4 regions of the Agromyces capsici genome follow, and region 1 is predicted to be linked to each of the others. Evidence: predicted binding sites of a transcription regulator. Region 1 holds the regulator's gene; each other region holds the start of a gene.
What was found. Region 1 encodes LexA, which represses DNA repair genes until DNA is damaged. Its sites were predicted from a motif close to TCGAACANNTGTTCGA; they were not measured.
Positions count from the first base shown of each region.

Region 2: uvrA (excinuclease ABC subunit UvrA) is a predicted target of LexA. The motif match lies at 2,231-2,246, and genes of this name have one in related genera.
Region 3: imuA' (DnaE2-dependent mutagenesis accessory factor ImuA') is a predicted target of LexA. The motif match lies at 2,205-2,220, and genes of this name have one in related genera.
Region 4: AC3RKB_RS17475 (LysM peptidoglycan-binding domain-containing protein) is a predicted target of LexA. The motif match lies at 1,857-1,872, and genes of this name have one in related genera.

Region 1 is NZ_JBYRET010000001.1:2,933,931-2,941,383, reverse strand. It holds gene hisB (imidazoleglycerol-phosphate dehydratase HisB) at 1-240, opposite strand, end outside; gene AC3RKB_RS13695 (histidinol-phosphate transaminase) at 273-1,367, opposite strand; gene AC3RKB_RS13690 (LysM peptidoglycan-binding domain-containing protein) at 1,455-1,835, opposite strand; gene lexA (transcriptional repressor LexA) at 2,110-2,787, shown strand; gene metE (5-methyltetrahydropteroyltriglutamate--homocysteine S-methyltransferase) at 2,857-5,202, opposite strand; gene AC3RKB_RS13675 (methylenetetrahydrofolate reductase) at 5,199-6,188, opposite strand; gene hflX (GTPase HflX) at 6,461-7,453, opposite strand, start outside.
Region 2 is NZ_JBYRET010000002.1:659,007-666,459, forward strand. It holds gene coaE (dephospho-CoA kinase) at 1-34, shown strand, start outside; gene uvrB (excinuclease ABC subunit UvrB) at 119-2,182, shown strand; gene uvrA (excinuclease ABC subunit UvrA) at 2,302-5,193, shown strand; gene uvrC (excinuclease ABC subunit UvrC) at 5,196-7,127, shown strand; gene rapZ (RNase adapter RapZ) at 7,170-7,453, shown strand, end outside.
Region 3 is NZ_JBYRET010000002.1:768,044-775,496, forward strand. It holds gene AC3RKB_RS17340 (DNA polymerase Y family protein) at 1-1,406, opposite strand, end outside; gene imuA' (DnaE2-dependent mutagenesis accessory factor ImuA') at 1,403-2,188, opposite strand; tRNA gene AC3RKB_RS17350 (tRNA-Leu) at 2,474-2,557, opposite strand; gene AC3RKB_RS17355 (M20/M25/M40 family metallo-hydrolase) at 2,651-4,006, shown strand; gene AC3RKB_RS17360 (undecaprenyl-diphosphate phosphatase) at 4,086-4,907, shown strand; gene AC3RKB_RS17365 (PAC2 family protein) at 4,960-5,868, opposite strand; gene AC3RKB_RS17370 (HAD family hydrolase) at 5,946-6,620, shown strand; gene AC3RKB_RS17375 (tRNA (adenine-N1)-methyltransferase) at 6,617-7,453, shown strand, end outside.
Region 4 is NZ_JBYRET010000002.1:789,863-797,315, reverse strand. It holds gene AC3RKB_RS17480 (NYN domain-containing protein) at 48-782, shown strand; gene AC3RKB_RS17475 (LysM peptidoglycan-binding domain-containing protein) at 880-1,722, opposite strand; gene AC3RKB_RS17470 (ATP-binding cassette domain-containing protein) at 1,985-4,369, opposite strand; gene AC3RKB_RS17465 (VOC family protein) at 4,366-4,779, opposite strand; gene AC3RKB_RS17460 (helix-turn-helix domain-containing protein) at 4,790-5,233, opposite strand; gene AC3RKB_RS17455 (patatin-like phospholipase family protein) at 5,347-6,192, shown strand; gene AC3RKB_RS17450 (1-acyl-sn-glycerol-3-phosphate acyltransferase) at 6,192-7,280, shown strand; gene AC3RKB_RS17445 (RecQ family ATP-dependent DNA helicase) at 7,344-7,453, opposite strand, start outside.

The DNA of each region.
Region 1 (7,453 bases):
GAGCACGATCCCGACGTCCTCCACGGTGTGGTGCACGTCGATCTCGATGTCGCCCTTCGCGCGCACGGTGAGGTCGGTGAGCGAGTGCTTCGCGAACGCGGTGAGGAGGTGGTCGTAGAACGGCACGCTCGTCTCGATGTCGCTCGTGCCGGTGCCGTCGAGGTCGATCGAGAGGTCGATGCTCGACTCGCTGGTCTCGCGCTGCACGCGCGCGGTGCGGGCGGGGCGATCGGTGGTCATGCGGTCATCCTATTCAGGGGTCGTGACGGTGATCAGGGCGCGACGGCGCGGACGGGCGCGAACGCCGCCATCGCCTCGAGGAAGGCCGTGGTCTCGGCCTCGGTGCCCGCGGTGACGCGCAGGCAGCCGGGCAGGCCGATCTCGCGGATGAGGATGCCGCGTTCGAGCAGCGCCTCGAAGACGGCGTGCGGGTCGTCGACGCCGCCGAAGAGAACGAAGTTCGCCCCGCTGCGGTACGGCCGGTACCCGAGCGCGTCGAGCTCGCGCAGGATGCGGTCGCGCTGCGACCGGATCTCGTCGACCATCGCGAGCATCTCGTCGGAGTGGGCGAGCGCGCCGAGCGCCGCGGCCTGCGTCAGCGCCGAAAGGTGGTACGGCAGACGCACGAGCCGCAGCGCGTCGACGACGGCCGGGTCGGCGGCGAGGTGGCCGACCCGCGCCCCGGCGAACGCGAACGCCTTGCTCATCGTGCGGGAGACGAGCAGCCGCGGACGGCCCTCGAGCAGCGTGAGCGCGCTCGGCGTGCCGGGGTCGGCGAACTCGAAGTACGCCTCGTCGACCACGACGACGCCCCGAGCGGCGTCGGCGACCGCCGCGATCGCCGCGAGCGACAGCGGAGTGCCGGTGGGGTTGTTCGGAGCGCAGAGCAGCACGATGTCGGGGTCGTGACGACGGACCGCCGCGACGGCGGTCTCGGGCGAGAGCTCGAAGTCGGCGTCGCGCTCAGCGGTGATCCACTCGGTCCCGGTGCCCGAGGCGAGCAGCCCGTACATCGAGTAGGTGGGCGCGAATCCGAGCGCGCGGCGCCCCGGCCCGCCGAAGGCCTGCAGGATGTGCTGGAGCACCTCGTTCGACCCGTTCGCCGCCCACAGTTGCGCCGGCTCGAGCCCGTGGCCGAGGTACCGCGCGAGCGCGGTGCGCAGCTCGGTGAACTCGCGGTCGGGGTAGCGGTTGAGCCCGATGATCGCGGCCGCGACGCGCGCGACGATGTCGTGCGCGACGTCTTCGGGGATCGGGTGCGTGTTCTCGTTGACGTTCAGCGCGACGGGGACGACCTTCTGCGGTGCACCGTACGGGGACTTGCCGCGGAGGTCGTCGCGGATGGGGAGGTCGTCGAGACTCGTCACCGATCAATGGTATCGGCGGCCGACGCGAGGTTTCGGCGGCGCCGACGGCGGTAGGCGCGGGTCGGCGCGGCGGCGCGCCGCTCGACGCTACTCGACGACCGGCAGCGCGAGGCGCTGGCCGGGCTGCACGACGGGGTCGCGGAGCCCGTTGAGCTGCATGATCTCGTGGATCACCTCGCGCGGGTCGGCCGTGGGGGCGATGGATTCGGCGATGCCCCAGAGCGTGTCGCCGGCTCCGACCACGACGGTGTCGAAGACCGCCGGACCCGTGCCGTCGTCGATGCCGGCGACCGCGCCGCCCGAGGCGAGCGAGCCGAGGAGCACGCCGATCGCGATCGGCAGTGCCGCGAGCGCCGTGAACACCACGCGACCCCGACGCGTGAGGCGGAGTCGCGTGCGCGTCGCGGCTGGGGCGAGGTCGGGCAACGCCGGACCCGCGACGGTCGTTCCGATCAGCACTGCACTCATTCCGCACCTCCCCGATAGCCCCGCATCCGACCCTCGGCCGGGAGGGCCGGATGCGAAGCTGTGTTCCGAATATATCTTCGAACAATCGAACCTGCAAGGACCCGAAGGATGGGATTCCGGGCCTGATTCCGCGACACACTCGAACGGATGTTTGTCGCGTGCGTGCGAGGCGGATACAGTTTCGAATGTCGGGGACAGTCCAGCACCGACCACCGACATCACGAGATCCGGGCCGACGGCGGCCGAGACGAGAGGCGACACCGTGAGCATCGACATCGACCAGGCACGCGGCGCGGGCGGCCGGTCGCGTCGACGCAAGACGCTCAGCGCGAAGCAGCTCTCGATCCTCGAGGTGATCCGCCGTTCGGTCGCCGATCGCGGCTACCCGCCGAGCATGCGCGAGATCGGCGACGCAGTGGGGCTGTCCTCGCTCTCGAGCGTGACGCACCAGCTCAACCAGCTCGAGCTCGCCGGCTACCTCCGCCGCGACCCCAACCGGCCGCGCGCCCTCGAGGTGCTCATCGACGTGCCGGGCACCGAACCCCGTCCGTCCGACGTCGCGGCCGCGCCGGTGGGCGACGCCGCGATGGTGCCGCTCGTGGGCCGCATCGCGGCCGGCGTGCCGATCACCGCCGAGCAGCAGGTCGAGGAGGTGTTCCCGCTCCCCCGCCAGCTCGTCGGCAAGGGCGAGCTGTTCATCCTCAAGGTCGTCGGCGACTCGATGGTCGACGCGGCCATCTGCGACGGCGACTGGGTCGTGGTGCGCTCGCAGCCGACGGCCGAGAACGGCGAGATCGTCGCCGCCATGCTCGATGGCGAGGCCACGGTCAAGGTGCTCCGCCAGCGCGACGGCCACACCTGGCTGCTCCCCCGCAACTCCGCGTTCGAGCCGATCCTCGGCGACCAGGCCGAGGTGCTCGGCAAGGTCGTCGCGGTCCTGCGCGCGGTCTGACGCGACGACGAGGGCGGATGCCGCGGCACGCGCCGCGACATCCGCCCTCGTTCGTTCCTCGGCCCAGGCTCAGCCCGCGGTCGCCCCGACCGCGACGCCCGCGCGCACGGCCTGCGTCGCCTCGACGATGTTCGCGAGCGACGCGACCGTCTCGTCGTAGCCGCGCGTCTTGAGCCCGCAGTCCGGGTTCACCCAGAGACGGCCGGCCGGGATCGCGCCGACGGCGCGCTCGAGCAGCGACTGCACCTCCTCGACGCTCGGCACGCGCGGCGAGTGGATGTCGTAGACGCCCGGGCCCACGCCGTGGTCGAAGCCGCTGGCCGACAGGTCGTCCACGACCTCCATGCGGCTGCGCGCCGCCTCGATCGAGGTGACGTCGGCGTCGAGCTCGCGGATCGCGTCGATCACGACGCCGAACTCCGAGTAGCAGAGGTGCGTGTGCACCTGCGTGGCCGGCTCGGCGCCGCCCGTGGCGAGCCGGAACGAGCCGACCGACCAATCGAGGTAGGCGGGCTGGTCGGCGCGCTTGAGGGGCAGCAGCTCGCGCAGTGCCGGCTCGTCGACCTGGATCACGCGGATGCCCGCGGTCTCGAGGTCGGTGATCTCGTCGCGCAGCGCGAGCGCGACCTGGCGCGCGGTGTCGCCGAGCGGCTGGTCGTCGCGGACGAACGACCACGCGAGGATCGTCACGGGACCGGTGAGCATGCCCTTCACCGGCTTCTCCGACAACGACTGCGCGTACTCCGACCACTCGACGGTCATCGGCGCCGGGCGCGAGACGTCGCCCCACAGGATCGACGGGCGCGTGCAGCGCGAGCCGTACGACTGCACCCAGCCGTTCTGCGTGACGGCGAAGCCGTCGAGCAGCTCGGCGAAGTACTGCACCATGTCGTTGCGCTCGGGCTCGCCGTGCACGAGCACGTCGAGGCCGAGCTCCTCCTGCAGCTGGATGACGCGGGCGATCTCCTCGCGCATGAGCTCGCGGTAGGCGGCATCCGTGAGCTCGCCCTTGACGAGGCGCGCACGGGCGCGGCGGATGTCGGCGGTCTGCGGGAACGAGCCGATCGTCGTGGTCGGCAGCGCGGGCAGGTCGAGGTCCTCCTGCGCGGCGACGCGCGCGTCGTACGCGGCACGCGAGAACGCGGCGGCGTCGAGCGCGTCGAGGCGGTCGCGCACAGCGGGCACGCGCACGCCGGGGGCTGCGGCGCGGTCGGCGAGCGAGGCGGACGCCGCGTCGAGCTCGGCCGCGATCGCCTCGCGACCCTCGGCGAGTCCGCGGGCGAGCACGGCGACCTGCGCGACCTTCTGGTCGGCGAAGGCGAGCCAGCCCACGAGTCGGGCGTCGAGCGCCGACTCGTCCTCGACGTCGTGCGGCACGTGCAGCAGCGAGGTCGACGTCGACACCGCGACGTCGCCCGAGAGCGAGCGGAGCGCCTCGGCGTGCACGAAGGCCCGCTCGAGGTCGCCGCGCCAGATGTTGTGGCCGTCGACGACGCCCGCGACGAGCGTCTTCGCGGCGAGCGCCTCCTCCGTCACCGGGTCGAGCTGCTCGGGCGCGGTGCCGCGCACCAGGTCGAGGCCGAGCGCCTCGACCGGGGTGGCGGCAAGCACGGGCAGCGCGTCGTCGAGCGAGCCGTACGGTGCGGCGACGAAGATGGCCGGACGCGCCTCCGCCGCACCGAGCGCGTCGTACGCGGCGGCGACCGCCTCGAGCACGCGGTCGCGCGGCTCGTCGATGCTCTCGCTCACGAGCGCCGGCTCGTCGAGCTGCACCCACTCGGCACCGGCGTCGCGGAGCGCCGCGAGCAGCTCGGCGTACACGGGCACCAGGTCGGCGAGACGCTCGATCGGGCGGAAGCCCTCGGGCGCGCCCTCCGCCGCCTTGGCCAGCAGCAGGAACGTGACCGGTCCGACGAGCACGGGGCGCGTGACGAACCCGGCTTCGCGGGCCTCGCGGACCTGCGCGACGAGCGCGTCGGCGTGCGCGGCGAGCGCGGTGTCAGGGCCGATCTCGGGCACGAGGTAGTGGTAGTTCGAGTCGAACCACTTCGTCATCTCGAGCGGCGCGTCGGCGCCCTCGCCGCGGGCCACCGTGAAGTAGCCGGCGAGGTCGAGGCGGCCGTCCGCGTCGAGCAGCCGCTCGAAGCGCGCGGGGATCGCGCCGACCGCGACCGAGGCGTCGAGCACCTGGTCGTAGTACGAGAAGCTCTCGGGGATCGCCGAGTCGGTGCGGCCGAGGCCGAGCGAGGCGAGGCGTTCGCGCGTGGCGGCGCGGAGGCCCGCGGCGGTGCGCTCGAGCTCGCCGGCGTCGATGCGGCCGGCCCAGAACGCCTCGACGGCGTGCTTGAGCTCGCGGCGGCGCCCGATGCGCGGGTAGCCGAGGATGGTTCCGGCGGGGAAGGCGGGTGCGGTCATCGTGTTCTCGTGTTCCTCTCGGTGCCCGCGTGGGCGGGGATGGTGCGGAGGTCGAGCCGGTCCAGGACGGCGAGCACGGCCTCGTGGCGGTTGAAGGTGTACAGGTGGAGTCCGGGGGCGCCGCCGGCGAGCACCTCGTCGGCGAGGTTCGCGGCGAATTCGACGCCGAGGTCGAACAGGGCGTCGGCGTCGGGCTCGATCTCGAGCGCGATGGCGAGCTCGCTCGGCGCGGGCACGCCGGTGAGCTGCTCGAGGCGCGTGAGCCGGGCGGCGGAGGTGACGGGCATGATGCCCGGCAGGATCGGGATCGTGACCCCGCCCGCGCGGGCGCGCTCAACGAAGCCGAGGTAGTCGTCGGCGTGCCAGAACAGCTGGGTGATCGCGAGGTTGGCGCCGGCGACCTCCTTGGCGAGCAGCACGTCGACGTCGTGGCCGACGCCGCGCGAACGGGGGTGCCCGGTCGGGAAGGCGGCGACCGCGACGCGCTCGGGGCGCGGGCGCTCCAGGATGCGCGTCGCTCCGGGGATGCCGGGGATGCCGGCCTGCCCGTACGGCTCGCGCTCCTCCTGCACCCGGTGGATGAGCTGCACGAGCTCGGCCGCGCTCTCGAGGTCGCCGATGCCGGCCCCGGGGTCGGCGCCCTCGGGCGGGTCGCCGCGCAGCGCGAGGAAGCTCGTCACGCCCGCGTCGAGGAACTCGCGCACGAGCCGGTTCGCCTCGGCGTGGCTCGACCCGACGCACGTGAGGTGCGCCATCGGCTCGACGTCGGTGTGCTCGAGCATGTACCTGAGGACGGTCAGCGATCGGTCGCGCGACGAGCCGCCCGCGCCGAACGTCACGGAGATGAACGCGGGGTCCACCTCGGCGAGGCGGTCGATCGTCCGGCCGAGCGCGAGCGCGGCGGCATCCGTTCGCGGCGGGAACAGCTCGAACGAGATCGGCGGCCTCGGCCGACGGTCCTCGCCGTCGGGCGTGCGTCCGGTCATGGCGCTCCTGGGGGCGGATGCCGCGGCGGGAGGTCGAGGGCACGGCACGCCGCGCCCGACCAGCCGTCACGGCGGGTGGGTCTCGCGGGCGGGTGCCGGGCTCGGCGGTCGCTCCAGGCGGGCGGCATCCGGCCGCTCGCCACGATCAGGTGCGACGATACGCGGGCGACGCGACATCCGGAACGTCGTTTACGCCGGATGACGAACACCGGGGCCGCGGATGGCGCGAGGCCGCGTCCGACGGCCGTCGCCGCCGCTGCTGGGCCGCCGTGTTACGCGAGCGCCGCCGCGGTGAACTCGGCCAGCTGCGCTGCCTGCTCGGGCGACGCGAGCGCGCGGATGCGGGTGCCGTCCTCGACGTACTCGGTCGAGAGCACGCGGCCCGTCTCGTGCAGCGCCGAGACGACGTCGCCGCGGTCGTACGGCACGAGCAGGTCGATCTCGACCGCCGGGTCGGGCAGCATGTGCGAGATCGCGGCGAGCACCTCGGGCACGCCCTCGCCCGTGCGCGCCGACGCGAACACCGCGTTCGGCTCGAGGCCCTGCAGCACGAGCCGCTCCTCGGGTCCGATGAGGTCGGCCTTGTTGAACACGATGAGCTCGGGCACGTCGCGCGCACCCACCTCGCCGATGACGTCGCGCACGGTCGCGATCTGCGCGGCGGGGTCGGGGTGCGCGGCGTCGACGACGTGCACGATCAGGTCGGCGTCGCCGACCTCCTCGAGCGTCGAGCGGAACGCCTCGACGAGCTGGTGCGGGAGGTTGCGCACGAACCCGACGGTGTCGGCGATCGTGTACACGCGCCCGTCGGGCGTGGTGTTGCGGCGCACCGTCGCGTCGAGCGTGGCGAACAGCGCGTTCTCGACGAGCACGCCCGCACCCGTGATGCGGTTGAGCAGGCTCGACTTGCCGGCGTTCGTGTACCCGGCGATCGCGACGGACGGCACGGCGTTGCGCTTGCGGTTGGCGCGCTTGGCGTCGCGCGCGGGCTTCATGCCGACGATCTGCTTGCGGAGCCTCGCCATGCGCGAGTGGATGCGACGGCGGTCGAGTTCGATCTTCGTCTCACCGGGGCCGCGGGAGCCCATGCCCGCACCGGCGCCGCCGACCTGGCCTCCGGCCTGGCGCGACATCGACTCACCCCAGCCGCGCAGGCGCGGGAGGAGGTACTCGAGCTGGGCGAGCTCGACCTGCGCCTTGCCCTCGCGGCTCTTGGCGTGCTGGCTGAAGATGTCGAGGATGACGGCGGTGCGGTCGATCACCTT
Region 2 (7,453 bases), on a different contig from region 1:
CATCGATCGCGCGCGACGCGCGGCGACGCAGTAGCCGACGGATGGCGCGACCGCGCCATCCGCTTCGCCCTCGGCGTACCCGGCCCCCGTGTCGGTGGGTCGACCTAGACTCGAATCCATGCAGTCGACCCGTTCCGTGCGCCCATTCGAGGTCGTCAGCGAGTACGCGCCGAGCGGCGACCAGCCGCAGGCCATCGCCGAGCTCGCCGCCCGGATCAACGCCGGCGAGACCGACGTCGTGCTGCTCGGTGCGACCGGCACCGGCAAGTCCGCGACGACCGCGTGGCTCATCGAGCAGGTCCAACGGCCGACGCTCGTGCTCGCGCACAACAAGACCCTCGCGGCCCAGTTGGCCACGGAGTTCCGCGAGCTCATGCCGCACAACGCCGTGGAGTACTTCGTCTCGTACTACGACTACTACCAGCCCGAGGCGTACGTCCCGCAGACCGACACCTTCATCGAGAAGGACAGCTCGATCAACGCCGAGGTCGAGCGGCTGCGGCACTCGACCACGAACTCCCTGCTGAGCCGGCGCGACGTCGTCGTGGTCTCGAGCGTGTCGTGCATCTACGGCCTCGGTACGCCCGAAGAGTACCTCAACGCGATGATGCCGCTGCAGGTCGGCCAGCGCGTCGACCGCGATTGGCTGATCCGCAAGTTCGTGTCGATGCAGTACCAGCGCAACGACGTCGCCTTCTCGCGCGGCACGTTCCGGGTTCGCGGCGACACGATCGAGATCATCCCGATCTACGAGGAGCTGGCGATCCGCATCGAGTTGTTCGGCGACGAGATCGAGGCGCTGTACAGCCTGCACCCGCTCACCGGGTCGGTGGTCGCGAAGCTCGATGCGGTGCCGGTCTTCCCCGGCTCGCACTACGTCGCAAGCACCGACGTGATGCAGCGGGCGATCGGCACGATCCGCGACGAGCTCGACGAGCGGCTGCAGGAGCTCGAGCGCGAGGGCAAGCTCCTCGAGGCGCAGCGGCTGCGCATGCGCACGACGTTCGACCTCGAGATGATGGAGCAGATCGGCTTCTGCTCGGGCATCGAGAACTACTCGCGGCACATCGACGGGCGCGCGCCGGGCGAGGCGCCGCACTGCCTGCTCGACTACTTCCCCGACGACTTCCTGATCGTGATCGACGAGTCCCACGTGACCGTGCCGCAGATCGGCGCGATGTACGAGGGCGACGCGTCACGCAAGCGCACGCTCGTCGAGCACGGGTTCCGGTTGCCGAGTGCACTCGACAACCGCCCGCTCAAGTTCGACGAGTTCAAGGCCCGCGTCGGCCAGACGGTGTACCTCTCGGCCACGCCCGGCAAGTACGAGCTCGGCATCGCCGACGGCGTGGTCGAGCAGATCATCCGCCCGACCGGCCTCGTCGACCCCGAGATCGTGGTGAAGCCGTCCAAGGGCCAGATCGACGACCTGCTCGAAGAGATCCGCATCCGCGCCGAGCGCGACGAGCGCGTGCTCGTCACGACGCTCACCAAGCGCATGGCCGAGGAGCTCACCGACTTCCTCACCGAGGCCGGGGTGCGAGTGCGCTACCTGCACTCCGACGTCGACACCCTGCGCCGCGTCGAACTGCTCACCGAGCTGCGCGCCGGCGTGTACGACGTGCTCGTGGGCATCAACCTGCTCCGAGAGGGCCTCGACCTGCCCGAGGTGTCGCTCGTGGCGATCCTCGACGCCGACAAGGAGGGCTTCCTCCGCTCGTCGACCTCGCTCATCCAGACGATCGGGCGTGCCGCGCGCAACGTCTCGGGCGCGGTGCACATGTACGCCGACGTGATGACCGACTCGATGGCCTCCGCGATCGACGAGACCAACCGGCGCCGCGACAAGCAGATCGAGTACAACCGCGTGAACGGGATCGACCCCACTCCGCTCCGCAAGCGCATCGCCGACATCACCGAGGTGCTCGCGCGCGAGGAGGCCGACACGGCGGCGCTGCTCGCCGGGCGCGACGCGAAGAAGACCTCGCCCGTGCCGATGCGTCGTGACGGCATCGCGGCGGCCGGCGCCAACGACCTCGAGGAACTCATCCGCGACCTCAACGACCAGATGCTCGAGGCCGCCGGAGAGCTCAAATTCGAGCTCGCCGCCCGGCTCCGCGACGAGGTCTCCGAGCTCAAGCGCGAGCTGCGTCAGATGGAGAAGGCGGGGCACCTGGGCTGAGCCTCGTCGGGGGAGCGGCCGCGCGACGGCCGGCAGCGGTGCCGTGAATCGAACGTGTGTTCGCTCTCGGCACGTGCGATCGTAGCCGGAGTGTCGGAGGGCGTTCGTACACTCGTAGGGTGCCAGTTTCACGTCTCGATGCCCATTCGCGCCTGAGCGTCCGCGGTGCCCGCGTGCACAACCTGCGCAACGTCGATGTCGAGATCCCGCGCGATGCCATGGTCGTCTTCACGGGCCTCTCGGGCTCGGGCAAGTCCTCGCTCGCGTTCGACACCATCTTCGCCGAGGGCCAGCGGCGCTACGTCGAGTCGCTCTCGGCGTATGCGCGCCAGTTCCTGGGCCAGGTCGACCGACCCGACGTCGACTTCATCGAGGGCTTGAGCCCCGCGGTCTCGATCGACCAGAAGTCCACGAACCGCAACCCCCGATCGACCGTCGGCACGATCACCGAGATCTACGACTACATGCGCCTGCTGTGGGCGCGCATCGGCGTGCCGCACTGTCCAGTGTGCGGTGAGCGCATCCAGCGGCAGACCGTGCAGCAGATCGCCGACCAGCTCATGGAGCTCCCCGCGGGCACGCGGTTCCAGATCCTCAGCCCGATGGTCTCCCAGAAGAAGGGCGAGTTCGTCGACCTCTTCCGCGACCTCTCCTCGCACGGCTATTCGCGGGCCGTCGTCGACGGCGAGGTCATCCGCCTCGGCGAGCCGCCGCAGCTGAAGAAGCAGGTCAAGCACGACATCTCGGTCGTGATCGACCGGCTCGTGGCATCCGATGAAATGCTCGGCCGGCTCACCGACTCGCTCGAGACCGCGCTGCGGCTGACCGACGGCCTCGTGCAGATCAACTACGTCGACCTCGAGGGCGACGACGCGTGGCAGACCTTCTCCGAGAAGCTGAGCTGCCCCAACCAGCACCCGATCGCGCTCACCGAGATCGAGCCCCGCACCTTCTCGTTCAACGCGCCGTTCGGCGCGTGCCCCGAGTGCTCGGGCCTCGGTACGCGCATGTCGGTCGACGAGGAGCTGCTGCTCGGCGACCCGACGCTCAGCATCGCCGAGGGCGTCATCCTGCCTTGGACCTCGCAGGGCAAGAGCCTCTACAACTACTACGAGAAGCTGCTCGACGGCCTCGCCCGCGACTTCGACTTCTCCCTCGACACGCCGTGGGAGGAACTGCCCGGGGCGGCGCGCAACGCGGTGCTGCGCGGCGACAACTTCGAGGTCAAGGTGCGGTGGCGCAACCGCTACGGCCGAGAGATGAGCTACACCTCGGGCTTCGAGGGCGTCGTGCCGTACATCGAGCGGCAGTACCTGCAGGCCGAGACCGACGTGCAGCGCGCGCGCTGGGCCGAGTACCTCCGCGAGGTGCCCTGCCCCGTCTGCCAGGGCGACCGGCTCAAGCCCGAGGTGCTCTCCGTCCTCATCCACGACGCGTCGATCGCCGACGTGTGCCGCCTCAGCCTCCACGACGCCCGCTCGTTCATGGACCGGCTCCAGCTGACCGACCGCGAGCAGACGATCGCGGCGCAGGTCCTGCGCGAGATCAAGCTCCGGCTCGACTTCCTCATCCGCGTCGGCCTCAGCTACCTCGACCTCGCCCGCGCCGCGGGCACGCTCTCCGGCGGCGAGGCGCAGCGCATCCGGCTCGCGACGCAGATCGGGTCCGGCCTCACGGGGGTGCTCTACGTGCTCGACGAGCCGAGCATCGGCCTGCACCAGCGCGACAACCGCCGCCTCATCGACACGCTCGTCGCACTCCGCGACCTCGGCAACACGCTCATCGTCGTCGAGCACGACGAAGACACGATCCGCACCGCAGACTGGATCGTCGACATCGGGCCGGGGGCCGGCGTGCACGGCGGCACGGTCGTGCACAGCGGCAGCTACGCCGACCTCGTGAAGAACACCCGTTCCCTCACGGGTGACTACCTCGCGGGGCGCAAGGAGATCCCGATCCCGGCGACGCGCCGGGCGATCGATCCCGACCGCATGATCACGGTCGAGGGGGCGCAGGCGAACAACCTCCGCAACGTCGACGTGGCGTTCCCGCTCGGCACGTTCACGGCCGTCACCGGCGTCAGCGGCTCGGGCAAGTCCTCGCTCGTCAACGACATCCTGTACCGGGTGCTCGCCAACCGCCTCAACGGCGCCCGCAAGGTGCCCGGCAAGCACCGCCGCGTCGGCGGGCTCGATCACCTCGACAAGGTCGTGCACGTCGACCAGGCGCCGATCGGCCGTACCCCCCGGTCGAACCCGGCCACGTACACGGGCGTGTTCGACCGCATCCGCACCCTGTTCTCCGAGACCGCCGAGGCGAAGGCGCGGGGCTACCTTCCCGGCCGGTTCAGCTTCAACGTCAAGGGCGGGCGCTGCGAGGCGTGCTCGGGCGACGGCACGATCAAGATCGAGATGAACTTCCTCCCCGACGTCTACGTCGCGTGCGAGGTCTGCGGCGGCCAGCGGTACAACCGCGAGACGCTGCAGGTGCACTACAAGGGCAAGAACATCGCCGAGGTCCTCGAGATGCCGATCAGCGAGGCGGCTGAGTTCTTCGAGCCCATCTCGGCGATCCACCGCTACCTCAAGACCCTCGTCGACGTCGGCCTCGGGTACGTGCAGCTCGGCCAGAGCGCCACGACCCTCTCCGGCGGCGAGGCGCAGCGCGTCAAGCTCGCGACCGAACTGCAGCGCCGTTCGAACGGGCGCAGCGTCTACGTGCTCGACGAGCCGACCACCGGCCTCCACTTCGAGGACGTGCGCAAGCTCCTGAAGGTGCTCGGGAAGCTGGTCGACAAGGGCAACACGGTGATCGTCATCGAGCACAGCCTCGACGTGATCAAGTCGGCCGACTGGATCGTCGACCTCGGTCCCGAGGGCGGTTCCGGTGGCGGCCAAGTCGTCGCGGTGGGCACGCCCGAGCAGGTGGCCGAGGTGCACGAGAGCCACACGGGGTACTTCCTGCGCGAGATCTTCGAGGCCGCGGCGCCGCCCGCCGTCGCCGCGAGCTGACGATGCGCACGACCGTCCCCTATCGGCCGCGGCCGGGGGAGATCCCGACCGACCCCGGCGTCTACCGGTTCCGCGACGCCGAGGGCCGGGTCCTGTACGTCGGCAAGGCCAAGAACCTCCGCGCGCGGCTGTCGAACTACTTCGCACCCCTGCACACCCTGCACGAGCGCACGCGTCGCATGGTCACGACCGCGGCATCCGTCGAATGGACCGTCGTCGCGAGCGACGTCGAGGCCCTCAACCTCGAGATCACGTGGATCAACGAGCTCAAGCCGCCGTTCAACGTCCGCTTCAAGGACGACAAGTCGTACCCGTACCTGGTCGTCACGCTTGCCGACGAGGCGCCGCGGGCGATGGTCTCGCGGAGGCGCGGAATCCCGGGCGCCCGGTACTTCGGCCCGTATCCCAAGATGTGGGCCGTGACCGAGATGCTCGAGATCCTCATCAAGCTGTTCCCGATCCGCACCTGCAAGGACAGCGACTACCGGCGGGCGATGGCCACCGGCAAGCCGTGCTTCGCGGGCCAGATCGGGCGCTGCTTCGGGCCCTGCTCGGGCAGGGTCACGATCGAGCAGCATCGGGCCAACGTCGACCGTTTCGTCGCGTTCATGCAGAACCAGGACCCTCGCATCGTTCGCGACCTCGAGCGCGAGATGCGCAACGCGTCGGCCGCGCAAGACTATGAGACCGCCGCCCGCAAGCGCGACCAGCTGCAGGCCGCCACCGCGTTCTTCGAGAAGAGCGCGGTCGTGCTCGGCGACCGCGTCGACCTCGACGTGTACGGCATCGAGCACGACGAGCTCGCGGCCGCGGTGCACCTGTTCATGGTCCGGGGCGGCCGCATCCGGGGCGAGCGCTCGTGGACGGTCGACAAGGAGCTCGACGTCCCGCTCGGCGAGCTCGTCGGCTTCGTGGTCGAGAACGCCTACGGCGACGGCCAGGCGCCGGCCCGTGAGGTGGTCGTGCCCGAGCTGCCCGACGGTGCCGAGGCGCTCGAGGCATGGCTGCGCGGACTCGCCGGTCGCAACGTGAGCCTTCGCGTGGCCCAGCGCGGTGCGAAGGCGCAGCTGCTCAACACTGCGACGCAGAACGCCCGGCAATCGCTCATGCTCTACAAGACCCGGCGCAGCGCCGACTTCACCGCGCGGTCGCGGGCGCTGGAGGACATCCAGGAGGCGCTCGGCATGACCGACGCCCCGCTGCGCATCGAGTGCTTCGACGTCTCGCACCTCAGCGGCACGAACATCGTGGCGTCGATGGTCGTCTTCGAAGACGGCCTGCCGCGCAAGGACGAGTACCGGCGGTTCACGATCCCGAACTCGACCGACGACACCGACTCGATCCACCAGGTCCTCACCCGGAGACTCGCGTACCTCTCCCAGCCGGTCGCGAATGGCGACCGAGCGAACGGCGACGGAGCGAACGGCGCCGACGAGGGCGGTGCGGATGGCGCGGCCTCGCCGCCGCGCCGTGCGAAGTTCGCCTACCGGCCCAACCTGCTGGTCGTCGACGGCGGACAGCCCCAGGTCGCCGCCGCCGAGCGCGCGCTCCGAGAGGCCGGCGTCGAGGGCGTCTCCCTGTGCGGCATCGCCAAGCGACTCGAGGAGATCTGGACCCCCGAGTCCGACTTCCCGGTCATCCTGCCGCGCAACAGCGATGCGCTCTTCCTCTTCCAGCGCATCCGCGACGAGGCGCACCGGTTCGCGATCACGCACCAGCGACAGCGGCGCAAGCGCGACATCGGTTCGATCCTGTCCGAGGTCCCCGGGCTCGGGCCCGCGCGCGTGAAGGCCCTGCTGACGCACTTCGGCTCGGTCGCACGGCTTCGCGGCGCCGACGAGGCCGCGATCGCCGAGGTTCCGGGAATCGGCCCGGCGCTCGCGACGAGCGTCCGCGCCCACCTGCGGGGAGAGGCCCGACCGGGCGGCGACTAGGCTGGGAGGCCGGGGGAGTTGCAGGAAGGGAGCGCCGACACCATGGGCGACGGCGACCGTCAGGAGATGCTCATCGTCACGGGGATGTCCGGTGCCGGACGGTCGACGGTGGCCGACGCACTGGAGGACCTCGGCTGGTACGTCGTCGACAACCTCCCGCCGCAGATGCTGCGCCCGCTCGTCGACCTCGCGGAGCGCGCCGGCGCGTCACTGCCGCGCATCGCCGCCGTCGTCGACATCCGCGGCGGCGGATTCTTCTCCGAGATCCGCGACGTCGTCCAGGTCCTCCGCAACGGCGTGAACGTCAGGGTGATGTTCCTCGATGC
Region 3 (7,453 bases), on a different contig from region 1:
GCGCGCACGGGCGCGGGCGCCCCTCGCTCGGCTCCGACCGCGAACGAGACGGGCGCCGCCGAGATCGCCCCGCGCGCGTCGACCGACACGGCCGCCCCGCCCGCGTCGACGAGTGCGACCGGCAGCCGCTCGCGGAACACGCTCGCGGGCGCGAGCGCGGGCAGGCTGCCGGGCCACGGCGCATCGGCCGTGCCGCGCTCGGGCGCGCGGTCGCCCCACGGCACGAGCACCTGCCGGTCGGCGAGCATGCGGCCGCCGCCGATGGCCGCCGTCACGATGCCCTCGTGCCCGAGCATGCTCTGCACCCGGGTCAGCCCGTGGTGCACGCGCTCGTCGGGCCCGCCGCCCCACAGCCCCTCCTCGTGGTTGCCGGTCGAGTCGACGCGCTCGGGCACGACGCGCAGGCGCACGACGGGGGAGTCGAGCCCCGCATCGGCCGTGCCCGCGCCCTGCAGCTGCCAGCGCACCCGGTCGACCACGTCGGCCGGCGTGAACCAGTGCGGGTGCAGCCAGCTGCGACTCGAGTGCCCGCCGCGCTCGTCGTCGAGCTCGACGCGGATGCCGGTGCACACGAGCCGCACGGCCCGCATGCGCTCGATGAACTGCTCGGCCCGCACCCGGAACGCGAACGCGAGCTGGTCGATGCGGTCGAGCGGCGGCTCGAAGTGCTGCTCGACCTCGAAGTCGGGCGGGGGAGTGCGCGGCGCCACGCGCGACTGCTCGCGCCCCGCGGCGCGGTCGTGCGCGAACGCGCCCGCCGCGCCGAAGCGCCGCCGCACGTCGTCGTCGGGCAGCGCCGCGAACTCGCCGAGCGTGCGCACGCCGAGCCGGTGCAGCAGCGTCGTGGTGCGCGCGTCGACCACGAGCGACACGGGCAGCGGCGCGAGGAACGCGGCCGCCCCGCTGACCGGCACCACGTGCACCGGGTCGGCCTGTCGCGCGGCCGCCCGCGCCGACTGCTCGGCCGCGAACGGACCGTCGGCGACACCCACCCGCGCCCCGGCGACCCCGAGGCCCGCGGCCGCCTCGAGCAGCGCCCGCGCCGCGGCATCCTCACCGCCGTAGTAGCGCGCCGGACCACGCGCGCGCATCGCGAGCGTGCCCGGCCGCAGCACCTGCACACCCGGCACGATCGCCTCGATGCCGCGCACGACCGGCTCGAACGCACGGTGGTCGAGCGCCGCGTCGTACTCGAGCACCGTGAGCGCCGTCGAACGGTACTGCGCCTCGCGGAGCCGGAGTCCGCGCGTCACGCCGTCGCGCCGGGCGGCGGCCGAGCACGAGTGCACGAGCCCCGTCTCGGTGAGCGCCACCGCCAGGGCGGGGTCGATGCCGTGCTCGCGACACGCCGCGAGCACGGGCCAGTCGGGACACCACAGCACGATGGTGCGCACCGCCGCGCTCACGACGCCCTCGCCGCGAAGTCGGGCCGGTGCACGATGCCGTCGACGGCGCCGACGAGGGGGGCGGCGGATGTCGCGCCGCGAGCGGCCGCATCGGCACCGCCCTCGTCGACCGCTGCGAACCCGAGGTCGCCCGCGGGCAGCCGCAGCAGGCGCCGGCTGCCCCGGCCCACCTCGCCGCGCCCCGTGACCCGGACGACGACCTCGCGCTCGGCGAGGTGCCCGTGCCCGTGCTCGAGGCCGCTCCAGTCGCTGCGCTCGAGCTCGAGTCTCGCGTCGCTCCCCGGCCAGTCGCCGTCGACGAGCAGCAGCGCGCCCCGCTGCCGGAGCCGGGCGGCGAACCGCGCGGCCTCGGCGGGCGCGAGCCGGCCGGCCGGCCGCACCGCGACCACCGGGATCACGTCGGCGAGCGCCGCCGCGACCGTGAGCCACTGCCGCCCCGGATCGGGCACGAGCACCAGCCGCTCGAGGTCGATGCCGAACCGCGCGGCCGCCTCGACGCCGAACTCGGGGATGCCGGCGACCGCCACCCAGCGCCCGCTCTGCGACGGACCCGTGAGTGCGGCCATGAGCAGCGTGATCGAGCCCTCGACCTGGACGACCGCGCCCTCGCGCAGCGCCCCACCGGGCAGCACCGAGGCGAGCGCCGGGTGCGTGGGCACCGCCCGCGAGTCGAGCCGCGTCGCCTGCATGCCGCGGATGCGCGCCTGCAGCTCTTCGACCCGCTCGACCCGCACGCCCGCCGCCGCGGGGGCGACCCGGCCGGTGGGGAGGGGAGCGGTCATCGTCACCACTCAATATTCGAACACATGTTCGAATACGGCAAGTCGCGGGTGCCACGCGTCCATGCCCCCGACCGGGGGTCGCGCCATCCGCCCACCCGTTCGATGCGGTTCGGAATTCAGGACTGCGGCGCGTGCGGACGGCATTCCGCGGAGCGAAACGCCGCGCCCACCGAGGAGCCGCGGCCGGCTGCTCCTGAATTCAGCACATGGCGGCAGCATGCGGCACCACTGCGCGGGTTAACGCGAGAAGGCCGGATCCGAAGATCCGGCCTTCTCGACAACGCGTGCGCGAGGGGGGACTTGAACCCCCACGCCCGTTAGGGCACTAGCACCTCAAGCTAGCGCGTCTGCCATTTCCGCCACCCGCGCGTTGCCGTGACCCCTGATCGCTCAGCGGGCCGTAGAAGACATTAGCACGGTTTCCCGGGGCCATTGACCACGCCCCGACGCTACGGTGGAGCGATGGCCGAGACGACCCCGACCGACGCCCCGACGCCCGCTGCGGCGCCCGCCGAGCCGCCCGCCGCCGCCCTCGACGAGACCGCCGTCATCGCGCGCGACCTCATCCGGTTCGACACCACCAACCACGGCGAGGGCCGCTCCAACGGCGAACGCGAGGCCGCCGAGTACGTCGAGGCGCGCCTGCGCGCGATGGGTCTCGACCCGGTGCTGCACGAGTCCGCGCCCCGTCGGGCGAACGTCGTCGCGCGCATCCCCGGCACGAACCCCGACAAGCCCGCGCTGGTCCTGCACGGCCACCTCGACGTGGTCCCGGCCGACCCGCGCAACTGGAGCGTCGACCCGTTCGCCGGCGAGATCCGCGACGGCATGCTCTGGGGTCGCGGTGCGGTGGACATGAAGGACATGGACGCCATGATCCTCACCGCCGTCGGCGACATCCTGGCCGAGGGCCGACTGCCCGAGCGCGAGCTCATCGTCGCGTTCTTCGCCGACGAGGAGGCGGGCGGCCTCTACGGCGCGAGCTGGATGGTCGACGAGCACCCCGAGCTCTTCGCGGGCGCGACCGAGGCGATCAGCGAGGTCGGCGGCTACTCGATCACGGTCGGCGGGAAGCGCGCCTACCTGCTGCAGACGGGCGAGAAGTCGCTCGTGTGGGTCCGCCTGGTCGCGCACGGCACCGCCGCGCACGGGTCGCGGCTCGTGCGCGACAACGCCGTCACGAAGCTCGCCGAGGCGATCGCGCGCATCGGCCGCCGCGAGTGGCCGGTGCGGCTCACCGGCACGACGCGCGAGCTGCTCGCCGCGATCGCCGACACGCTCGGCGTCGACCCCGAGCAGGTGGCGCCAGACGAGCTCGCGCTGGCGACCGGCTCCGCCTCGGGCTTCATCACGGCGACGCTCCGCACGACGTCGAACCCCACGCTGCTCGACGCCGGCTACAAGCACAACGTGATCCCCGACCGTGCGGAGGCGCTCGTCGACATCCGCACCCTGCCGGGCGAGGAGGACGCGGTGCTCGCCGAGATCCGCGAGCTCATCGGTCCCGACATCGAGATCCAGACCGTGCACCGTGACGTCGGCCTCGAGTCGCCGACCCGCGGGCCGCTCGTCGATGCGATGACCACCGCGCTGAACGCCCACGACCCCGAGGCGCGCGTCTTCCCGTACCTGCTGAGCGGGGGCACCGACAACAAGTCGCTCTCGCGGCTCGGCATCTCGGGCTACGGGTTCGCGCCACTGCGGCTTCCCGAGGGTATCGACTTCCCGGCGATGTTCCATGGCGTGGACGAGCGCGTGCCGCTCGACGCACTAGTCTTCGGTAGGCGGGTCCTGCGCGACCTGCTCCTCGCGTACTGAGGTACGCCGTCCACCCCCAGCCCGACCACGACGGTCCGTTGCCCTTCGCCGCGCCGGAGGGCGGGAAGGCGATGCGCCGTTGCTCGAAGCCATCATCCTCGGCCTCGTCCAGGGACTGACCGAGTTCCTGCCGATCTCCTCGAGCGCGCACCTGCGCATCCTCGGCGAGTTCCTGCCCAACGCGGCCGACCCGGGTGCGGCGTTCACCGCGATCACCCAGCTCGGCACCGAGACGGCGGTCGTGGTCTTCTTCTGGCGCGACATCGTGCGCATCATCTCGCACTGGTTCCAGGCCGTCCGCGGAAAGATCCCGCACAGTGACCCCGACGCGCGCATGGGCTGGCTGATCATCATCGGCTCGATCCCCATCGTGGTGCTGGGCCTGCTCTTCCAGGACCAGATCGAGACCACCTTCCGCTCGCTCTACATCGTGGCGACGATGCTCATCGTCTTCGGCATCGTGCTCGGCCTCGCCGACTGGGCGGGCGCCAAGCGCCGCAAGCTCGACGATCTGACCTACCCGCACGGCCTGTACTTCGGCCTCGCCCAGTCGCTCGCGCTCATCCCGGGTGTCTCGCGCTCCGGCGGCACCATCACGATGGGCCTCCTGCTCGGCTACGAGCGCGCGGCGGCGGCGCGGTACGCGTTCCTGCTCGCGATCCCGGCCGTGTTCGGCTCGGGGTTCTACCAGCTGTTCAAGAGCATGGGCGAGCCCGCGGTCTACGGGCCGCTCGAGACGGCGGTCGCGACCGCCGTCGCCTTCGCCGTCGCCATCCTGATCATCGCCGTCTTCATGAAGTGGATCTCGCGGCACAGCTTCCTGCCGTTCGTGATCTACCGCATCGTGCTCGGCGTCACGCTCTTCATCCTGCTCGGCGCGGGCGTCCTCGAGCCGTACTGATCCCGTTCGGTGGGCCGCAGGGCGGCCTGCGGCCTCAGGGTGAGCGGATGGCTCAGCCGACGTCGCGCGGACGCCACGGCCCGCCGCCGGGCTGATCGCCCCGCCGGCGCAGGTACCGCTCGAACTCCTGCGCGATGGCCTCGCCCGACGCCTGGGGCGCGTCGACCGCGTCGCGCGCCTGCTCGAGCTGCTGGATGTAGCCCGCCATCTCCTCGTCGTCGGCCGCGAGCGCGTCGACGCTGGCCTCCCACGCCTGCGCCTCGTCTTCCAGCGAACCGCGGGGGATGCTGAGGCCCGTGAGCTCCTCGACCTTGCCGAGGAGCGCGAGCACGGCCTTCGGCGACGGCGCGTTGTGCACGTAGTGCGGCACCGAGGCCCAGAGCGACACGGTCGGGATCCCGACGCGCTCGGCCTGGTCGGCGATGACGCTGAGGATGCCGACCGGCCCCTCGTAGGTCGACCGCTCGACCCCGAGCGCCGCGCGCACCTCGGGGTTCTCGCTGGAGGCGAAGACCGCGAGCGGCCGGGTGTGGGGCGCGTCGGCGAGCATGGCTCCGAGCAGGACGATGCCCTCGATGTCGGCCGAGAGCGCGGCGTCGATGAGCTCGGCCGCGAACCCCTTCCAGGTGCGTGCGGGCTCGGCGCCGAGCAGCACGTGCAGGGTGTCGGCGCCGGGGCCCGTGACGATCTCGTCGTCGTCGGCGGGCGGTTCGCCGCTCGGGCCGAGTATGGCGGCACCCGGCCAGGTGAGTCGTCGGATGCCGTCGTCGTCGGCCTGGATGGTGGGGCGCGTGAACTGGTAGTCGAAGTACAGCTCGGGGTCGACCGCCGCGATCTCGACCAGTCCCAGTCGCTCGGCCAGCAGCCTGGCTGCACCGGTCGCCGACTCGCCCGCGTCGTTCCAGCCTTCGAACGCCACGATGAGGAGTCGCCCGCCCTCGAACCCGGTCGGATGCTGCACTCGGTTCGCCCCGCTTCCCGAACCCGGGACCTCCGGGCTCACCTCCACAATAGGGCGTGCCGATAGAATCGCCCGTTGTGACCAAGCGCCTCCCCGCCGCAGTCCTCTGGGACATGGACGGCACCCTCGTCGACACCGAGCCGTACTGGATGCGGGCCGAGATCGAGCTCATCCGCGAGTTCGGCGGCACGTGGACCGAACAGGACGCGCTGCAGGTCGTCGGCGCCGGGCTGTGGGATGCGGCCGCGGTGTTCCAGCGTGCCGGCGTCGACCTGCCCGCCGACGAGATCGTGCAGCGACTCACCGAGCGCGTGCGCGAGCAGCTCGCGCAGCACGGCGTGCCGTGGCAGCCCGGCGCGAAGGCGCTGTTGAAGTCGGTCCGCGATGCCGGGATCCCGACCGCGCTCGTGACGATGTCGATCCGCTCGATGGCCCAGGACATCGTCGGCGCCATCCCGTTCGCCGCGTTCGACGAGCTCGTCACGGGCGACGAGGTGGCCGCCCCGAAGCCGCACCCCGAGCCGTACCTCGCCGCGGCGGGCCGCCTCGGCGTCGACATCGCCGACTGCGTCGCGATCGAGGACTCGCCGACCGGGCTGGCCGCCGCGATGTCCGCGGGCGCCGTCTCGATCGGCGTGCCGCACATGCTCCCGCTCGACGACGCGCCGTCGCACGTGGTGTGGCCGACGCTCGACGGGCGTTCGCTCGAGGATCTCGTCGAGGTCGCGGCATCCGTCTGGGAACGCGCATGAGCCGCGGCGAGGCGAGCGGGCCGTTCCGCATCGGCGACCGCGTGCAGCTCACGGGCCCCAAGGGCCGCCTGCACACGATCACGCTCGAGCCGGGCAAGGTCTTCCACTCGCACAAGGGCTTCATCGCGCACGACGACCTGATCGGCCTGCCCGACGGCTCGGTCGTCGCGAACGCGGTCGGCGTCGAGTACCTCGCGCTGCGGCCGCTGCTCAGCGACTTCGTCATGTCGATGCCGCGGGGTGCGGCGATCGTCTACCCGAAGGATGCGGCGCAGATCCTCGCGCAGGCCGACGTGTTCCCCGGCGCGACCGTCGTCGAGGCCGGCGTCGGCTCGGGGGCGTTGTCGCTCTGGCTGCTCCGCGCGATCGGCCCGCAGGGTCGCCTGCTGTCGTTCGAGCGTCGCGAGGAGTTCGCGGACGTCGCACGCGGCAACGTCGCCACCTTCCACGGCGAGGACCCCGCGAACTGGTCGATCACGCTCGGCGACCTGGCCGAGGCGCTGCCGCAGCAGGCCGAGGCGGCCTCCGTCGACCGCGTCGTGCTCGACATGCTCGCGCCGTGGGAGTGCATCGACGCCGTCTCGACCGCCCTGAAGCCCGGCGGCGTGCTGCTCTGCTACGTCGCGACCGTCACGCAGCTCTCGCGGGTCGCCGAGGCGATCCGCGCGACGGGCGAGTACACCGAGCCGCAGGCGAACGAGACGATGGTCCGCGGATGGCACGTGCAGGGCCTCGCCGTCCGGCCCGACCACCGCATGATCGCGCACACCGGGTTCCTCCTGACCGCACGTCGGCTCGCGCCCGACACGGTCCTGCCCGAGTTGAAGCGCCGC
Region 4 (7,453 bases), on a different contig from region 1:
TTGGCGAGCAACGCCGATTGCCGCGTGTCAACTGCCATGCTGGTCGGATGCCGCAGCCGAACGATCTCCTCGCCGTCCTCGTCGACGCTGACAACGTGCCGCCGACGAAGATCGGCGCTGTCCTCGCCGAGGTCGCGCGATTCGGCACCGCCTCGGTGAAGCGGGTCTACGGCGATTGGACGAAACCGAACCTGAGCAGCTGGAAACCGGTTGCGAGTGAGCACGTGATCCAGCCGATGCAGCAGTTCGCCAATACCGTCGGGAAGAATGCGACCGACAGTGCGCTGATCATCGATGCCATGGACTTGTTGTACACGCGTCGCTTCCACGCATTTTGCATCGTCTCGTCCGACAGCGACTTCACCCGGCTCGCGTCCCGCATCCGCGAAGAAGGCGTCACCGTATACGGGTTCGGCGAGCGGAAGACCCCCGAGGCGTTCCGCAACGCGTGCGATCGTTTCACCTACCTCGAGGTGATCGACGAGCCGGCGGACGAGAGCACGTCTGAATCAGGTGGGCGCGTGCTGCCGCCCAAGCTTCGCGGCGACACCAAGCTGGTCTCCGGGTTGCGAGCGAGCGTCACCACGGCATCAGGTGAGGACGGATGGGCCAATCTGGCCGCGGTCGGAAACCTGATGCGGAACCAACAGCCCGACTTCGATTCTCGAAACTGGGGCTATGCGAAACTGTCCGACCTGATTCGAGCGACCGAACTCTTCGTCGTCGAGACCCGGCCCACCGGCGGACTCCACGTGAAGGATCGAAGGAAGGCCAGCGTCTGAACGGGGCGCCGCGGGCGACTCGAAATCTGGATCCGATCCTCGGCTGGCGTCGACGATCGTGTCCCTGCGACGACTGGGCACTTCATCGGCGGATTCGCTACTCCCGGAGACCACGGGAGTCGCGGTCCAGGTTGAGCGTGATGTCGGCGAGGATGAGCCGCGTGCTGAGACGATCCGGGTTCAGCCATTCGAGGTCGTCCATGGTGATGCCGAAGCGCCCGGTGATGCCATCGGGCGTATCACCCCAGGCGACGCGGTAGCTCTCGGGGCTGCCGTCGGCGGCGAGCGTCACCCTTCCGCGTGCGCCGTCAGCAGCGCCGTGGTCGACGACATCGATTCCGGGGTTCATGTCAGGGAGCAGCCAGGTGAGCGGCGCCCTCGCCACGATGCTCCCGAACATGAACGACGTTCCGGGTTCGGCCGCCCAGATGATCGCCGTGCGCATGTAGCTCGGGTCGTTCGTCTCGAAGCCGCCGTAGCCCACACCCGGCGTCGTGAACGTCTGGTCGGTCGACGGCTGCAATGGGTCGTATCGGTAGTAGCTGAAGCCGCTGCGCAGTTCGTGCTCCCCCGCGGTCGCTTCGAGCGCGCTCAGCTCGAGCGACGCTCCTGCCGACGGCACCGGGGTCAGGCCCGCGAGCGAGACGTCAAATCCCCGGTCGGTGCCGTTGGCGCGGATCTCGATGCGACCGGCCGCGCCGCCGTCGAATTCGCCCGTCGCGATCACCGTCCCCGGAACCAGTTCGGAGAGGCGCGGGACCGCCGGTACGGGCGACGACGCGACCTCGCCGACATCCGCGGGTTTCGTCGACGGGTCGACCACAGGTGAGCGGCCGGCCGTCGCAACCGGCTCATCGACGGATGCGCATCCCATCAGGACCAGCGCCACGAGCGCCGCCGCGCCGACCACTCCCCTGGGCCGATTCGCTGACTCCACCATGGGCGCACTCTAGCGATGCGTGCTCGCCGGAAGCGGCCGATGCGGGCGGATGTGGAGAAGTTCCTCCGCACCCGCCCGACGGCAGGCGCGCCTTTCCGGTTCGGTCGGATGGTTCAGATCGCCGGGCTCACGGTTCGAACAGGTGTTCGAATCGTGAGCCCGAGCGGGCTTGGGATCGAGGCCGCGCACGTACACCACTCCCCCGGCCTCGTATGCCGAATGCAGGCACATTCGTCCTCCTTCGATCCGGATGTCGCGGGCGTCACGCCCCGACGTAGGCGGCGAGGTGCTCCCCCGTCAGCGTCGCCCGGCCGGCGATGAGATCGGCGGGCGTGCCCTCGAAGACGATCCGTCCGCCGTCGTGGCCCGCACCCGGCCCGAGGTCGATGATCCAGTCGGCGTGGGCCATGACGGCCTGGTGGTGCTCGATGACGATGACGGACTTGCCCGAGTCGACGAGGCGGTCGAGAAGGCCGAGGAGCTGTTCGACGTCGGCGAGGTGCAGGCCGGCGCTCGGCTCGTCGAGCACGTACACGCCGCCCTTCTCGGCGAGGTGGGTGGCGAGCTTCAGCCGCTGCCGCTCGCCGCCCGAGAGCGTCGTGAGCGGCTGGCCGATCGCGAGGTAGCCGAGTCCGACGTCGGCCAGGCGAGCGAGGATCGCGTGCGCCGCCGGGACGCGGGCCTCGCCGTCGGCGAAGAAGGCCAGCGCCTCCGTCACCGACATCCCGAGCACCTCGCTGATGTCGCGGCCGCCGAGCCGGTACTCGAGCACGGCATCGGCGAACCGGCGGCCCTCGCAGACCTCGCACGTGCTCGCGACGCTCGCCATGACGCCGAGATCGGTGAACACGACGCCGGCGCCGTTGCAGTTCGGGCACGCGCCCTCGGAGTTCGCGCTGAACAGCGCCGGCTTCACGCCGTTCGCCTTGGCGAAGGCCTTCCGGATCGGGTCGAGCAGGCCCGTGTACGTCGCCGGGTTGCTCCGCCTCGAACCGCGGATGGCGCCCTGGTCGACGGTCACGACGCCGTCGCGTCCGGACACCGACCCGGTGATGAGCGAGCTCTTGCCCGACCCGGCGACCCCGGTCACGACGACGAGCACGCCGAGCGGGATGTCGACGTCGACGCCGCGCAGGTTGTGCTCCGTCGCACCGCGAACCTCGAGCGCGCCCGTGGGGCTGCGGACCGACGGCTTCACCGCGGCCCGGTCGTCGAAGTGGCGCCCGGTGAGCGTGTCGGCGGTGCGCAGCTCGTCGACGGTCCCTTCGAACACGATCGCTCCCCCGGCCGCGCCGGCACCGGGTCCGAGGTCGACCACGTGGTCGGCGATGGCGATCGACTCGGGCTTGTGCTCGACGACGAGGACCGTGTTGCCCTTGTCGCGCAGGCGCAGCAGCAGTTCGTTCATGCGCTGGATGTCGTGCGGGTGCAGCCCCACGGTCGGCTCGTCGAAGACGTACGTGACATCCGTCAGCGACGATCCCAGGTGGCGGATCATCTTGGTGCGCTGGGCCTCGCCGCCCGAGAGCGTCCCCGACGAACGGTCGAGCGAGAGATAGCCGAGGCCGACCTCGACGAACGACTCGAGGATCTGACGCAGGCCGGAGAGCAACGGCGCGACGGATGGCTCGTCGAGCCCGCGCACCCATTCCGCGAGGTCGCTGATCTGCATGGCGCACGCGTCGGCGATGCTGATGCCGTCGATCTTCGACGCGCGGGCGGGTGCGTTCAGGCGCGTCCCGTCGCACTCCGGGCAGGCCGCGAACGTCACGGCGCGTTCGACGAAGGCGCGGATGTGCGGCTGCATCGCGTCGACGTCCTTCGAGAGCATCGACTTCTGGATCTTCGGCACGAGCCCCTCGTAGGTGAGGTTGATGCCGTTGACCTTCACCTTGCGGGGCTCGGAGTAGAGGAAGTCGTGGCGCTGTTCGTCGGTGAAGTCCGCGATCGGGACGTCGGCGGGCACGACCGCACCGATGATCTTCGTGCTCCACCCGTCGGCGGTGTAGCCCGGGATGGTGATCGCGCCCCCGGCCAGCGACTTCGTCTCGTCGAAGAGCTCGGCGAGGTCGAGGTCGGAGACCGTGCCCATGCCCTCGCACCGCGGGCACATCCCGCCGAGCTGGCTGAACGTGCGCTCCATCGATTCGGGCGTGCCGCCCCGTTCGATCGTGATGGACCCGCTGCCGGTCACCGACGGGATGTTGAACGAGAACGCCTGAGGCGAGCCGATGTGCGGCTGCCCGAGGCGGCTGAACAGGATGCGCAGCATGGCGTTGGCGTCGGTCGCGGTGCCGACGGTCGAACGCACGTTCGCCCCCATGCGCTCCTGGTCGACGATGATCGCGGTCGTGAGCCCGTCGAGCAGGTCGACGTCGGGCCGCGCGAGCGAGGGCATGAACCCCTGCACGAACGCGCTGTACGTCTCGTTGATGAGCCGCTGCGACTCCGCCGCGATCGTGTCGAACACGAGCGAGCTCTTGCCCGACCCCGACACGCCCGTGAACACGGTGAGGCGCCGCTTCGGCAACTCGACCGAGACATCCTTCAGGTTGTTCTCGCGCGCGCCCTGGACCCGGATCAGGTCGTGGCGGTCCGCCGCGGGCACGGCGGATGCCGTCGCACCGCCGGTCGCGGCCGTCGTCATCGAGCCACCTGCTGGATGCGGATCATGTTGCCGGCGGGGTCGCGGAACGCGCAGTCGCGGAGCCCGTACGGCTGGTCGACCGGCTCCTGGACCACTTCGGCGCCCGCCGCATCGAGCGTCGCGAACGTGTCGTCGAGATCGGTCGCCGCGAGGTTCACGCCGAAGTAGCTGCCCTTGGCGATGATCTCGAGGAGCGCATTCCGGTCGTCGTCGGTCATGCCGGGGCCGACGCCCGGGGGGTGCAGCACGATGGCGGTGTCGGGCTGGTCGGCCGGGCCGACCGTGATCCACCGCATGCCCTCGTAGCCCACGTCGTTGCGGACCTCGAAGCCGAGGACGTCGCGGTAGAACGCGAGCGACGCCTCGGGGTCGAGGTGCGGGAGGAAGCTGGAGTGGATGGTGAGGCTCATGTCAGCCACGCTAGCCCCGGCCGCCCACCATCGCTTCTCGATTCCTGATCGGCTTGGTGACCTGCTTCGCCACGCACGGGAGCATCCCGAGGGTGACGCCGGCGTACTGCTCGCGATAGACGCTCGGCGGCACGCCCACGAGCTCGGTGAAACGGGTGCTGAACGTCCCGAGCGACGACGAACCGACCTCGAAGCACACCTCCGTGACGCTCAGGTCGCCGCGGCGCAGCAGCGCCATCGCGCGTTCGATGCGCCGCGTCATGAGGTAGGAGTAGGGCGACTCGCCGAACGCGAGCTTGAACTGACGACTCAGATGCCCGGCCGACATGTTCGCTCCCCGCGCGAGCGCCTCGACGTCGAGCGGCTGCGCGTACTCGCGGTCGATGCGGTCGCGGACCCGTCGCAGGGCCGCGAGGTCGCCGAGATGCTGCGTCGTTGCGGAACTGCTGCTCACGTGCGCGATGGTGCCACGTCGCCCCGGCCGTGTCCAGCGCGGCAGAGCGCCGGGCGGGCGGGCCGGGCCGAACGTCACCCGTCCGCGCCGGGACGCGGTGCGACAATGACGCCATGGTGTCGGCGAAGGTCGCGTTCGTCCTCGGCGGCGGCGGCGTGCTCGGTGCCGTGCAGGTCGGGATGCTGCGTGCGCTGCTCGAGCGCGGCATCCGGCCCGACCTCGTCGTCGGCACCTCGATCGGCGCGATCAACGGCGCGATCATCGCCGCCGACGTCGATCGTTCGCTCGAGCGCCTCGAACACGCGTGGACGTCGACGGACGCCCGCGCGCTCACGACCGGCATGGGCTTCCGGCCGGGCCGCGCGCACGTCATGTCGACCGGTCCGCTCGTCCGCCTGCTCGAGGCCGGGCTGCCGGGTGCCCGCACGTTCGGCGACCTCGAGGTCGAGTTCCGGTGCGTCGCGGCGAGCATCGAGCGCGCCGCCGAGCACTGGTTCACCGACGGCCCGATCATCCCCGCCGTGCTCGCGTCCTCGGCGCTGCCGGGCCTGTTCCCGGCGGTGCGGATCGGCGACGAGCACTTCGTCGACGGCGGCATCGTCAACTCGATCCCGATCAGCGAGGCCGCCGCCGCCGGCGCGACCGAGATCCACGTGATGCAGGTGGGGCGCATCGAGTACCCGCTGTCCGCTCCGCGGAACCAGTTCGACAACGCCCGGGTCGCGTTCGAGATCTCTCGGCGCCACCGCTTCGCGCGCGACTCGGCGAACCTGCCCGAGGGCACCCGACTGCACGTGCTGCCAACGGGCACGACCTCGGAGCGGGAGAACCGGATCGCGCGCAACCTCTCCCCCGCGGCCGTGCTGCGGCGCATGGAGAGCGCGCACCGGGCGGCCTCGGAGTACCTCGACCGGGAGACGGCGACCGCCGGTCGAGCCCGCGACGGATCGCCGGACTGATGCGCGTGCCGCCGAGGTGGGTGCGCCGCCTCATCCTCGCGCCCCTCGTCGTGCTCGCGGCGCTCGTCGTCACGCTGCTGCTGCCCGCTTGGCTGGTGGTCGCCACGGCCGTCTCGATCTTCATCGAGCCGCGTCTGCGCACGCCGCGGCTGCTCTGGATGCTGAACCTCTACCTGCTGTGGGACGCCGCCGCGCTGATCGCCCTGTTCGCGCTCTGGGTGGCCTCGGGCTTCGGATGGCGCATCCACTCGCCGGGCTTCCAGCGCGCGCATTACCGGCTGGTCGCGAGGATGCTCGAGTTCCTGTTCTGGAACGCGTACTGGGTGCTGCGGCTCGACATCGACGTGCGGGTTCCCGACGACTTCCACGACGACGACCGTCCCCGCGTGATCGCGAGCCGGCACGCCGGGCCGGGCGACTCGTTCATCCTGATCCACGCGGTGCTGAACTGGTTCGCCCGAGCGCCCCGCATCGTCATGAAGGACACGCTGCAGTGGGATCCCGCGGTCGACGTCGTGCTCAACCGGCTGCCCAACCGGTTCATCGCGCCGCCGCCGTTCTCCGGTGACGCACGTCCGAGCGACCACGTCCTGCAGCACCGGATCCACGACCTCGCGAGCGACATGGGCCCGCGGGACGCGCTGGTGATCTTCCCCGAGGGCGGGAACTTCACCGAGCGCAGGCGCACCCGCGCGATCGAACGCCTCCGCGCCGCCGGCCTGGACGCGGCCGCCGACCGCGCGGCGCGGTTGCAGAACGTCATGGCGCCGCGCCCGGGCGGCTTCTTCGCGGCCACGGATGCGGCGCCCGACGCCGACGTGTTCTTCGTGGCGCACACCGGACTCGACCGCATCCGGACCATCTCCGACGTGTGGCGCGAGCTGCCCACCGACAAGACGATCATCATGCGGTTCTGGAACGTCCCGCGCGCCGAGATCCCCGCCGACCACGACGAGCGGAACGACTGGCTCATGCGCGAATGGGAGCGGATCGACGACTGGATCGACCGGCACCGGCCCGAGGCCGAGACGGCTGCTCCGCCCGCCGCGCGACTCCGCCGCGGGCGGCCGGCCCGGACCGCCCGCTGACGCGCGGTCGCCGCGGTCGGTCCGGCCACGCCGGACGCGCCGCCGCGCGGCGCCGCCGCGCCGTCAGATCGCCGCGAGCAGGTCGCCGTCCCGCACGGCGGCGAGCGAGAGCACCCGGTACCCCTCGTCGTCGAAGAACACCGTGATGCGGTCGGGCTCGATGCTCATCACGC